Regions from separate parts of the Curtobacterium sp. AC273 genome, predicted to be linked through region 1. Evidence: predicted binding sites of a transcription regulator. Region 1 holds the regulator's gene; each other region holds the start of a gene.
The links. The regulator HrcA, encoded in region 1, represses chaperone genes, less so after heat shock. The targets are predictions, from matches to a motif close to TTNGCACTCGNNNNNNNCGAGTGCNAA.
Positions count from the first base shown of each region.

Region 2: a site for HrcA is predicted at 1,739-1,765, ahead of ACZ8AI_RS16185 (Hsp20/alpha crystallin family protein). Genes of this name have one in related genera too.
Region 3: a site for HrcA is predicted at 1,773-1,799, ahead of groES (co-chaperone GroES). Genes of this name have one in related genera too.

Region 1 is NZ_CEEDDU010000003.1:32,576-35,798, reverse strand. Features, by position in the region: partial or broken gene hemW (radical SAM family heme chaperone HemW) at 1-434, shown strand, start outside; gene ACZ8AI_RS04820 (DUF4870 domain-containing protein) at 448-915, opposite strand; gene hrcA (heat-inducible transcriptional repressor HrcA) at 1,023-2,042, shown strand; partial or broken gene dnaJ (molecular chaperone DnaJ) at 2,174-3,223, shown strand, end outside.
Region 2 is NZ_CEEDDU010000009.1:223,626-226,848, forward strand. Features, by position in the region: gene ACZ8AI_RS16175 (manganese catalase) at 1-874, shown strand, start outside; gene ACZ8AI_RS16180 (hypothetical protein) at 861-1,229, opposite strand; gene ACZ8AI_RS16185 (Hsp20/alpha crystallin family protein) at 1,241-1,681, opposite strand; gene ACZ8AI_RS16190 (PIN domain-containing protein) at 2,267-2,590, shown strand; gene ACZ8AI_RS16195 (glycoside hydrolase family 6 protein) at 2,767-3,223, shown strand, end outside.
Region 3 is NZ_CEEDDU010000014.1:144,847-148,069, reverse strand. Features, by position in the region: gene ACZ8AI_RS21955 (ABC transporter substrate-binding protein) at 1-785, shown strand, start outside; gene ACZ8AI_RS21950 (EamA family transporter) at 722-1,246, opposite strand; gene groES (co-chaperone GroES) at 1,382-1,678, opposite strand; gene ACZ8AI_RS21940 (class I SAM-dependent methyltransferase) at 1,839-3,041, shown strand; gene ACZ8AI_RS21935 (DUF4190 domain-containing protein) at 3,087-3,223, opposite strand, start outside.

The sequences.
Region 1 (3,223 bases):
CGGGTACTCCTGGTACGAGGTCTCGAACTGGGCCCGGGGCGCGGAGCACACCAGCCGCCACAACCTGTCCTACTGGAAGGGTCACGACTGGTGGGGCGTCGGCCCGGGCGCGCACTCCGCGGTCGCCGGCACCCCGCTGGTGGAACGTGAAGCACCCGGCCGCGTACGCGAACCGGGTGCTGTCGGGGGAGTCGCCCGCCGCCGGTCGCGAGACCCTCGACGACGAGACCCGGTACGTCGAGCGCGTGCTGCTCGCGGCGCGGGTCCGCGGGGAGCTCGCGACGTCGGAGCTGGACCGGGAGGCCCGTGGTCGCGTCGCCGGCCTCATCGCACGTGGTCTCGTGGACGGGTCGGCCGCGGTGCGGGGACGCATCGACCTGACACTGCAGGGTCGCCTGCTCGCGGACGCGGTGGTCCGCGAGCTGCTCGACTGAGCGGGCGTCGCCGTTACGGCTTGACGAACTCGATCGAGAGCGGGTAGCGGTAGAACTCGCCCCGGTTCGCGGCGACGGCGGCCATGATCCCGAAGATGATCGTGACGACTCCGATGACCGGGATCAGGATGGCGCCGATCAGCACGATCGTCAGGATCCCGGCGACGACGTACGCGATCGCCATCGTGATGTGGAAGTTGAGCGCGACGCGGGTGTGCTCGCGGATGAACCCGCCGCGGTCGCGGAGCACGAGGTACGCGATGAGCGGTGCGATGAAGTTGAAGAAGATGCCGCCGATGTGGGTGAGGGTGGCCCAGAGGCGCTGGTCCTCCGGGGACATCGGCTGCGGCGGCGTGTAGCCCCCGGGGTACTGCGGGCCACCGGGGTTCTGGGGGCCACCGGGTCCGCCGGTCCAGCCCGGTCCTCCGGGCTGTCCGGGCTGCTGTCCGTAGGGTCCGCCGGGCTGCTGTCCGTAGCTCATGGCGGAAGCGTATCGGCAGGCTGTGGAGAAGTCCCGGTCCGTCGGTGGTCGGGCGTAGGATCAGCAGTCGACACGTCCGAGTGCCAGAACGAGTGGAAGGGGTCCGGGTGGTCAGCGAACGCTCCCTCGAGGTCCTCAAGGCCATCGTGCGGGACTACGTCGCCTCGCGTGAACCGGTGGGGTCGAAGACGATCGTCGAGCGGCACGCCTTCGGGGTCAGCGCCGCGACGATCCGCAACGACATGGCCCAGCTCGAGGACGAGCAGCTCATCGCCGCTCCGCACACCTCCTCCGGCCGGGTCCCGACCGACAAGGGCTACCGGGTGTTCGTCGACCACCTCGCCGGCGCCCGCCCGCTGACGAGCGCCCAGCGCCACGCGATCGAGACCTTCCTCGGCGCGCCGAACGACCTCGACGAGGTCCTCGGTCGCACCGTCCGGCTCCTCAGCCAGCTCACCAACCAGGTCGCCCTGGTGCAGTACCCCTCGATGGTGCGCGCCCGGGTGCAGCACATCGAGCTCGTGCGCCTCGGCGACGACCGCCTGATGGTCGTGCTCATCACCGACACCGCCCGGGTCGAGCAGCGCGTCGTCGAGACCGACGTCATGCTCGACGAGGCCGGGCTCACCGAACTCCGCGCCGTCGTGAACGGTGCGACCGTCGGGCTCCTGCTGCAGGACGTCGCGACGGCGCTCCGCGCGGTGCCGCAGCAGATCCGGCCGGACGCCCAGCCGCTCGCCGGGGTCGTCGTGGCCACGTTGATCGAGCAGGTCGCCGCCAACCGGCAGGACCGCCTGGTCATGGCCGGCGCCGCCAACCTCGCGAAGAGCGAGCAGGACTTCTCCGGTGGGCTCTTCCCCGTGCTCGAGGCGATCGAGGAACAGGTCACCCTGCTCCGCCTGTTCGGCGAGATGCAGATCGACGACGTCGCCGTGGCGGCCCGGATCGGCGTCGAGAACGCCGAGTACGGGCTCGACGCGACGAGCATCGTGGCCGGCGGCTACCTCGCCCGTGGCGAGGTCGCCCGGCTGGGCGTCCTCGGACCCACACGGATGGACTACGGCACGAACATGGCCGCCGTCCGTGCCGTCGCACGGTACCTGTCCAAACTCCTGGGCGAACATTGACCGGACCGAACTGGAGCCGATCGCACGCCGGACGCGGGGCGACCCGCTGAGGCGATCCGCGCCTCCCGGCCCACCAGCAACCACCTGATCAGCGGCGACCGCCGCACCGAACCGAACCGACTGAGGGATACGTGGCAGACCACTACGACGTCCTCGGCGTCCAGCCGGACGCCTCCGATGCCGACATCAAGAAGGCGTACCGCCGACTGGCGCGCGTACTGCACCCGGACGTGAACCCGAGCCCGGACGCCGCCGAACGCTTCAAGGACGTGACGCACGCGTACGACGTGCTGAGCGACCCCGAGCAGCGCCGACGCTACGACGCGGGGCCCCAGGCGGACAGCCCGTTCGGCGGCGGCGCCGGCGGCTTCAGCGACATCTTCGACGCGTTCTTCGGCGGCGGCGCCGGCGGCGGCGGCCGAGGCAACGGCCCGCGCAGCCGGGCCGAGCGCGGGCAGGACGCCCTCCTCCGGATCGAGGTCGACCTCGACGAGGTCGTCTTCGGCACCCACAAGGACGTCGAGGTCGACACGGCCGTGCTCTGCGAGACGTGCGGCGGTTCGTGCGCGGCCCCGGCACCCACCCGCAGACCTGCGACATCTGTGGCGGCACCGGGCACATCCAGCGCCAGGTCCGCTCGCTCCTCGGCAACGTCGTGACGAGCGCGCCCTGCGGCACCTGCCGCGGCTACGGCACCGTCATCCCGAACCCGTGCCCCACCTGCCAGGGCCAGGGTCGTGTCCGCGCCCGTCGCACCGTGCCGGTCGACGTGCCCGCGGGTGTCGACTCGGGGCTGCGGCTGCAGATGCCCGGTCAGGGCGAGGTCGGGCCGGCGGGGGGACCGTCGGGCGACCTCTACCTCGAGATCCGGGTGCGCCACCACGACGTCTTCAGCAGAGAGGGCGACGACCTCCTCGCCACGCTCGAGGTCCAGATGACCGACGCGATCCTCGGCACCACGACGACGATCGACGGGCTCGACGGTCCGGTCCAGCTCGAGCTCCGACCCGGCGTGCAGAGCGCCGACGTGCTCGTCATCAAGGACCGCGGGATCACGAAGCTGCGCGGCAACGGCCGTGGCGACCTCCGGGTCGGCGTGCAGGTCGTGACGCCGATGAAGCTCTCGCACAAGGAACGCCAGCTCGTCGAGCAGCTCGCGAAGTCGCACAAGGCCGCGAAGC
Region 2 (3,223 bases), on a different contig from region 1:
CCACAAGCAAGAACTCCAGTTCAAGGCGACGCCCGAGAAGCCGGACGCCGTCTACGCCCGCAAGCTGCAGGAGGTGCTCGGCGGCCAGTACGGCGAGATCTCGGTCGCCTTGCAGTACCAGTTCCAGGCGTGGAACATGCACATGCCCGGCAAGTACCGCGACCTGGTCTTCGGCATCGGTGCCGAGGAGATGGGGCACGTCGAGATGCTCGCGACGATGATCGCGCAGCTGCTCGAGAAGAGCCCCCTCGGGATCACCGAGGACGCCCTGCAGGACGACCCCACGGTCGCGGCGATCGTCGGTGGGACCGACGTCCAGCACGCCATCGTCGCCGGCGCCGGTGCGCGTCCCGTCGACAGCAACGGCAACCCGTGGCAGGGCTCGTACATCACCGCGAGCGGCAACCTGCTCGCCGACTTCACGGCCAACGAGAACGCCGAGATGCAGGGCCGCGTGCAGGCTGCTCGGCTGTACCACATGACCGACGACAAGGGCGTCCGGGACCTGCTCGGCTTCCTCATCGCCCGGGACACCATGCACCAGAACATGTGGGCGTCCGCCGCTGCCGAGCTGCGCGAGAAGGGCATCGAGGACTTCCCGGTGCCGAACAAGTTCCCGCAGTCGAAGGAGCACACCGAGTTCAGCTACCAGTACCTGAACTTCTCCGACGGCGCCGAGGCCGGAAACGGGCCCTGGGCGAGCGGCCCCTCGTTCGACGGCAAGGGCGAGTACTCGTACCACGACGGCCCCACCTCGTCGGTGCCGATGCCGCCGCCCACCCACCCGGACTCGCGCTTCTACGGCACGACCGAGCTGCCGAACATCGTCGAGAAGACGGCCGGCGCGGTGCAGGACAAGCTCAACAAGGAGTGACGACGAACGACGGCGGGCGGTCGGACCTCCGTCCGTCCGCCCGCCGTCGCGGTGTCCGGGTCAGTGCCTCCTGGCCGCGTCGTCCGCGGAGCCGTCCGGAGCGGTGAACAACCCCGAGTAGGCGCGCACCGCGGCCCAACCGGCCACGACTGCCACCGTGCCGACGACGCTCGCGCCCCACGGCAGGACGACGGAGTGGTCCCACGCCGCGGGCGCCGACACCCACGCCGAGGAAGCTGCCGGTCAAGCTGCCCGTCAGGCCGAGCAGCATGGCGACCGGTCGGTCCAGGCTCGTCAGGGTGAGGGCCACCGTCACGGCGAGGACCGCGGCGAGTGCGTTGAGGAGCTCGAGCACCGACGTCGCTCCTACTCGCCGGCGCTGCCCGCCCCGACGGCGAGCTGCTCGCGACCGCCGCCCACGGTGACCGCGATCTTGCGCGGCTTCGCGGACTCCTTGACCGGGATGGTGACGCTGAGCACCCCGTTGTCGTAGCCGGCCGTGATCCGCTCGGCGTCGAGTCCGTCGCCCAGCGTGAGCTGGCGGACGTACGTGCCCGGCTGCCGCTCCCTGGTGAGCCACTGCGAGCCCTCCGGAGCACCGAGGGTGCGCTCGGCACGGATGGTCAGGAGCGAGCCGTCCACGTCGATGTCGACCGAGCCCGGGTCGATGCCCGGCAGGTCGACGTCGAGGACGTAGTGGTCTCCGGTGCGGTACAGGTCCATCGGCATCGAGCGCGGCCCGGTGGCCCCGAGGAGGGAACCAGCGAGACGGTCGAGCTCGCGGAACGGGTCGAAGTTCATCGTCATCGGAATCAACTCCTTCGTGTCTGCTGTTGAGTCCCCTCGACTCAACTGGCACATGTTTTAGCACTCGACCCTTGGGAGTGCCAAGAGAACGCTCAGAAGACGCTCGGAACCGACGGGGCGGGGGTTCTCCACAGGTGATCCGGTCTCCGTCGCGGTCGTCGGTACGGTGCTCGGCATGAGAATCGGGGTCTACATCGACGGCTTCAACCTCTACTACGGGGCTCGGGGCATCTGCGGACGCTCGACCCCGGGCTGGCGGTGGCTCGACCTGCGGGCACTCGCCACCGCCTTGCTGGGCGAGCCCGGAGGCGCTTGGCAGGGCGCCGAGATCACCCGCGTCGTCTACTGCACAGCCCGCGTCAGCGGCGCAGACAACCCAGCTGGTCAGCGGGACCAGGACACGTACCTCCGAGCGTTGCGGCGTCACGGGACGGTTGACGAGATCGCGCTGGGCAACGACGTCGCTCGGGTTGCCACTGCACCGCTGGCGACGCCCGACCGCCGGGGTCGACCCCGTCTGACCACCGCGAGCTGGCCCTCCAGGTCCGGGACGACACCGGGTCGGATGTCCCCGGAGCGTCCTTCATGGCTTCGGTGGCGCGGCGCGAGGAGAAGGGATCGGACGTCAACGTCGCGTCACACCTGCTCATCGACGTCCTGACCGGTGAGGTCGACGGCGCGATCATCGTCAGCAACGACAGCGACCTGGAGTTCCCGGTGCGCCACGTACGGACGATCGTGCCCGTGGGTCTCGTGAACCCGACGCCTGGATACCCAGCCGGGAAGCTGAACGGGGACGGTTCCGACGGTGTCGGCAGCCACTGGTGGTACCGGCTGACTGACGCTGACATCCGTGGCGCGCAACTCCCCGAACAGATCGAGCACATCCGGCGCCCACCGCACTGGTAGTCTTCGTGGATACCGCTCGGCCCCTCTGGGGCCGAGTTTTCCTTTCCGGAGCCGCCGGGCGACACCTGCGAACCTCCGTCGTGGCTGGGAAACGGTGACGGGCTCCGGGGAGCAGGAGGGACCCTCGACGGGTAGCACTCACCACGCTCGCCCACGGACCAGGAACCGAGGCCGCCATGTCGCACCTCCGCACCCGCCTCTCCACCCTCGCACTGCCGATCGCCGTGCTGCTGGCCACCGTCGCCGTGACCGCCGTGGGGCCGGTGCCGTCCGCCAGCGCCCGCGGCTCCGAGGTGTTCGCCGGCGGGCTGTACCGCCCCGCCGACACGACCGCGTCCCGGCAGGCGACGGCGCTCGCCGCGGCCGGCCGGACTTCGGACGCGGCGGTCGCCCGGACGATCGCCGCCCGACCGTCGAGCGTCTGGCTCGGTGACCGACTGTCGCCCGCCGCCCTGCGGACCACCGTGCAGCGCCACCTCACCGCCGCGTCGGCTCAGGGCCGCACCCCGGTGTTCGTCACCTACGCCATCCCCGGGCGCGACTGCGGGAGCTTCTCCGCCGGGGGGCTGACACCGGGCGCGTACGGCACGTGGAACCGCGTGTTGGCCGAGACGCTCCGCGGACAACGTGCCG
Region 3 (3,223 bases), on a different contig from region 1:
CAAGGACTGCGTCGCCCTGCTCGACAAGGGTGAGGACATCCACTACACGGGCCCGTCGGGCATCGGTCCGTTCGACGACAACAACGACCCGTCGAGCGCCTACATCGGCATCTACAAGTTCGACGGCGACAACAAGCCCGTCTACCAGAGCGCCATCCAGGGCTCGATCAAGAAGTAGAACACCAGAACCACCTCTCGAGAGCGACAGTTCTCCGCGGAACCCCCGTGGAGAACTGTCGCTCTCGCGGTGCGGGCGGGCGGCCTGGAGGCGCGGCTCAGCCCCGTCAGACCGGCTCGGCGGGCGCGGATGCGAGCGCCCGGCGCCGCGACGCCCGAGCCGCCGCGAAGGAGTCGACGGTGAGGATGACCAGCGCGAGCCACACGATGCCGAAGCCGAACCACCGCGCTCCCGACATCGGCTCGTGCTGCACGACCACACCCACCAGCAGCTGCATGATCGGCGCGAGGTACTGCGTCAGCCCGAGCGTAGAAGGCTTCACCCGCCGCGCCGACGACGCGAACAGCAGCAGCGGCACCGCCGTCGCCGGCCCGGTCAGCAGCGTGACGAGGACGTGCACCCAGCCCTCGCTCGTGAACGTCAGTCCGCCGCCGAGGCCGGTCATGCCGAGCACGACGAGCGCCACGACCGCGATCGGCAGCAGCCACACGGTCTCGATCGTCAGGCCGCTCAGGGCGTCCACGGTGCCGCCGACCCGCTTCTTCACGAGGCCGTACAGGCCGAACGAGAACGCCAGCGCCAGGGAGATCCACGGCATCCGCCGTAGCCGACCGCGATCACGACGACCGCCACGACGCTGATGCCGACGGCCGCCCACTGCGCTGGCCGCAGCCGTTCGCGGAGCACCAGCACGCCGAGCGCGATCGTGACGAGCGGGTTGATGAAGTACCCGAGCGCCGCCTCGACCGTGTGGCCGGTGGTCGTGGCAGCGACGTACACGGTCCAGTTCACCAGGATGAGCACCGCGGCCAGGCCCATCACGAGCATCACCCGGCGCTGCGCCATCAGCGTGCGGGTCCGCAGCCACGAACGGGTCACGGCGATCGCGACCGCGCAGAACACCAGCCCGAAGACGATGCGCCACGCGACGATCTCGAACGCGCCGGCGGGGGCCATCGCCGCGAAGAGCAGCGGCATGAGTCCCCAGAGTCCGTACGCGACGATGCCCTGGACGACACCCACGGATGCCTCGCTGCGGGGCGGACGCGCCGGACTCGGTTCACTCACGGAACCATCCTAGGAAGCCGGACCGACGCTGCGGGCGGGCACCGTGCCTCCCGGCCGCCGCGACGTGACCACCGACCGGACGCGAGAACGCCCCGCCGGCCGGAGCCAACGGGGCGTTCTCGGTGAGTACTGGACTCAGTGCTCGATGACCGCGAGGACGTCGCGGGCCGAGAGGACGAGGAGGTCCTCGCCCGAGTACTTGACCTCGGTGCCGCCGTACTTCGAGTAGATGACCTTGTCACCCACGGCGACGTCGAGCGGGACGCGGTTGCCGTTGTCGTCGATACGACCCGGACCCACGGCGACGACCTCGCCCTCCTGGGGCTTCTCCTTCGCGGTGTCCGGGATGACCAGACCGGAAGCGGTGGTCTGCTCCGCCTCGACCTGGCGGATGACGATGCGATCCTCGAGCGGCTTGATGCTGACGGCCACGGTGACCTCTTCTTTCTCGGTAGAGACTCGGTACTGATGAAAACCGGGTTGGCACTACGCACAGGAGAGTGCCAACGCCAACTCTAGGAGGTCGTTGGCACTCGGTCAATCCGAGTGCCAACCCAGGTCGAGCCTCTCGGCGACCTGGGAGGATCGACGCGTGGAAGCCGCCGACCTCGCCCAGTTGCTCACCCCCGCGGGGATGGCCCTGCTCGACCGTACCCCCGCCGTCTCGGACGGCGGTGAGATCGTGCGGGTCGTCGCTCGGCTGCGGGCCGAAGGGCACGATCCCGGGCTCGTGGCAGCGGTCCTGACGCAGGCGAAGCTCCGGCAGAAGGCGCGGGGGAAGTTCGGCGACTTCGCGGCCCGCATGCTCTTCACCGAGGCCGGCCTCGAGCAGGCCACCCGCCTGCAGGTCGCCGCACAGCACGCCGGACGCTTCGCAGCCGCAGGGCTGACCCGGGTCGCCGACCTCGGCTGCGGGATCGGCGGGGACGCGTTGGCGATGGCGGCGCTCGACCTCGACGTCACCGCCGTCGACCGCGACGAGGTGACCGCGGCCGTCGCCACGCACAACCTCGCTCCCTGGCCGAACGCCCGGGTCGAGCTCGGCGACGCGGCGTCGTTCGACGTGTCCAGCGTCGACGGCGTCTGGATGGACCCCGCACGACGCACCTCCGGCCACTCGGACACCCGCCGCCTGGCGGACCCGGACGACTGGTCGCCGTCGCTCGACACCGTGTTCGCAGCCGCGAGCGATGAACCCCACCGGTGTGAAGCTCGGTCCGGGCGTCGACCGCGACCTGATCCCGGACACCGCCGAGGCGCAGTGGACCTCCGTCGACCGCGAGGTCGTCGAACTCGCCCTGTGGTTCGGCCCGCTCGCCCGACCGGGCGTCCGCCGCGCCGCGACCGTGATCGGGGTCGCACGGCATCGCCGAACTCGTCGGGGCCGCCGACGCCGAGGACGTGGAGTCGGTCCCTCGGCTCGTACCTCTACGAACCCGACGGCGCCGTCATCCGGGCTCGGCTCATCGGCGACCTCGCACGGTCCCTCGACGGCCGCATGCTCTCCGAGGGCATCGCGTACGTCACCTCCGACCGGGCCGTCACCACCCCGTTCGCGCAGGGGTTCCGCGTGCTCGACACGATGCCGCTCGACGTGAAGAAGCTCGCGGCACGTCTGGCGGCCGACGACATCGGCACGGTGGAGATCAAGAAGCGCGGGGTCGACGTCGACCCGGCGCAGTTCCGCAAGCGGCTGCGGTTGCGCGGCAGCGGTCGCGTCACGCTCGTGCTCACCCGCCTGGAGGGACGGCACACCGCGATCCTGTGCGAGCGGCTCTCCGAGACGGCCGGGTAGGGCGCGGTTCGAGCCGGGCCGGCCGGGCCGGCCGGGCCGGCCGGGTCAGAGGATGAAGGCGCCCGAGTCGTAGCTGTTGTAGTCGTAGTCCGACGAGTACGACCCGGAGATCGCCCCGAGGACGACGATGAGCCCGACGATCAGGATGAACAGGCCCGTCAGGGCCCATCCGCCGATGACCC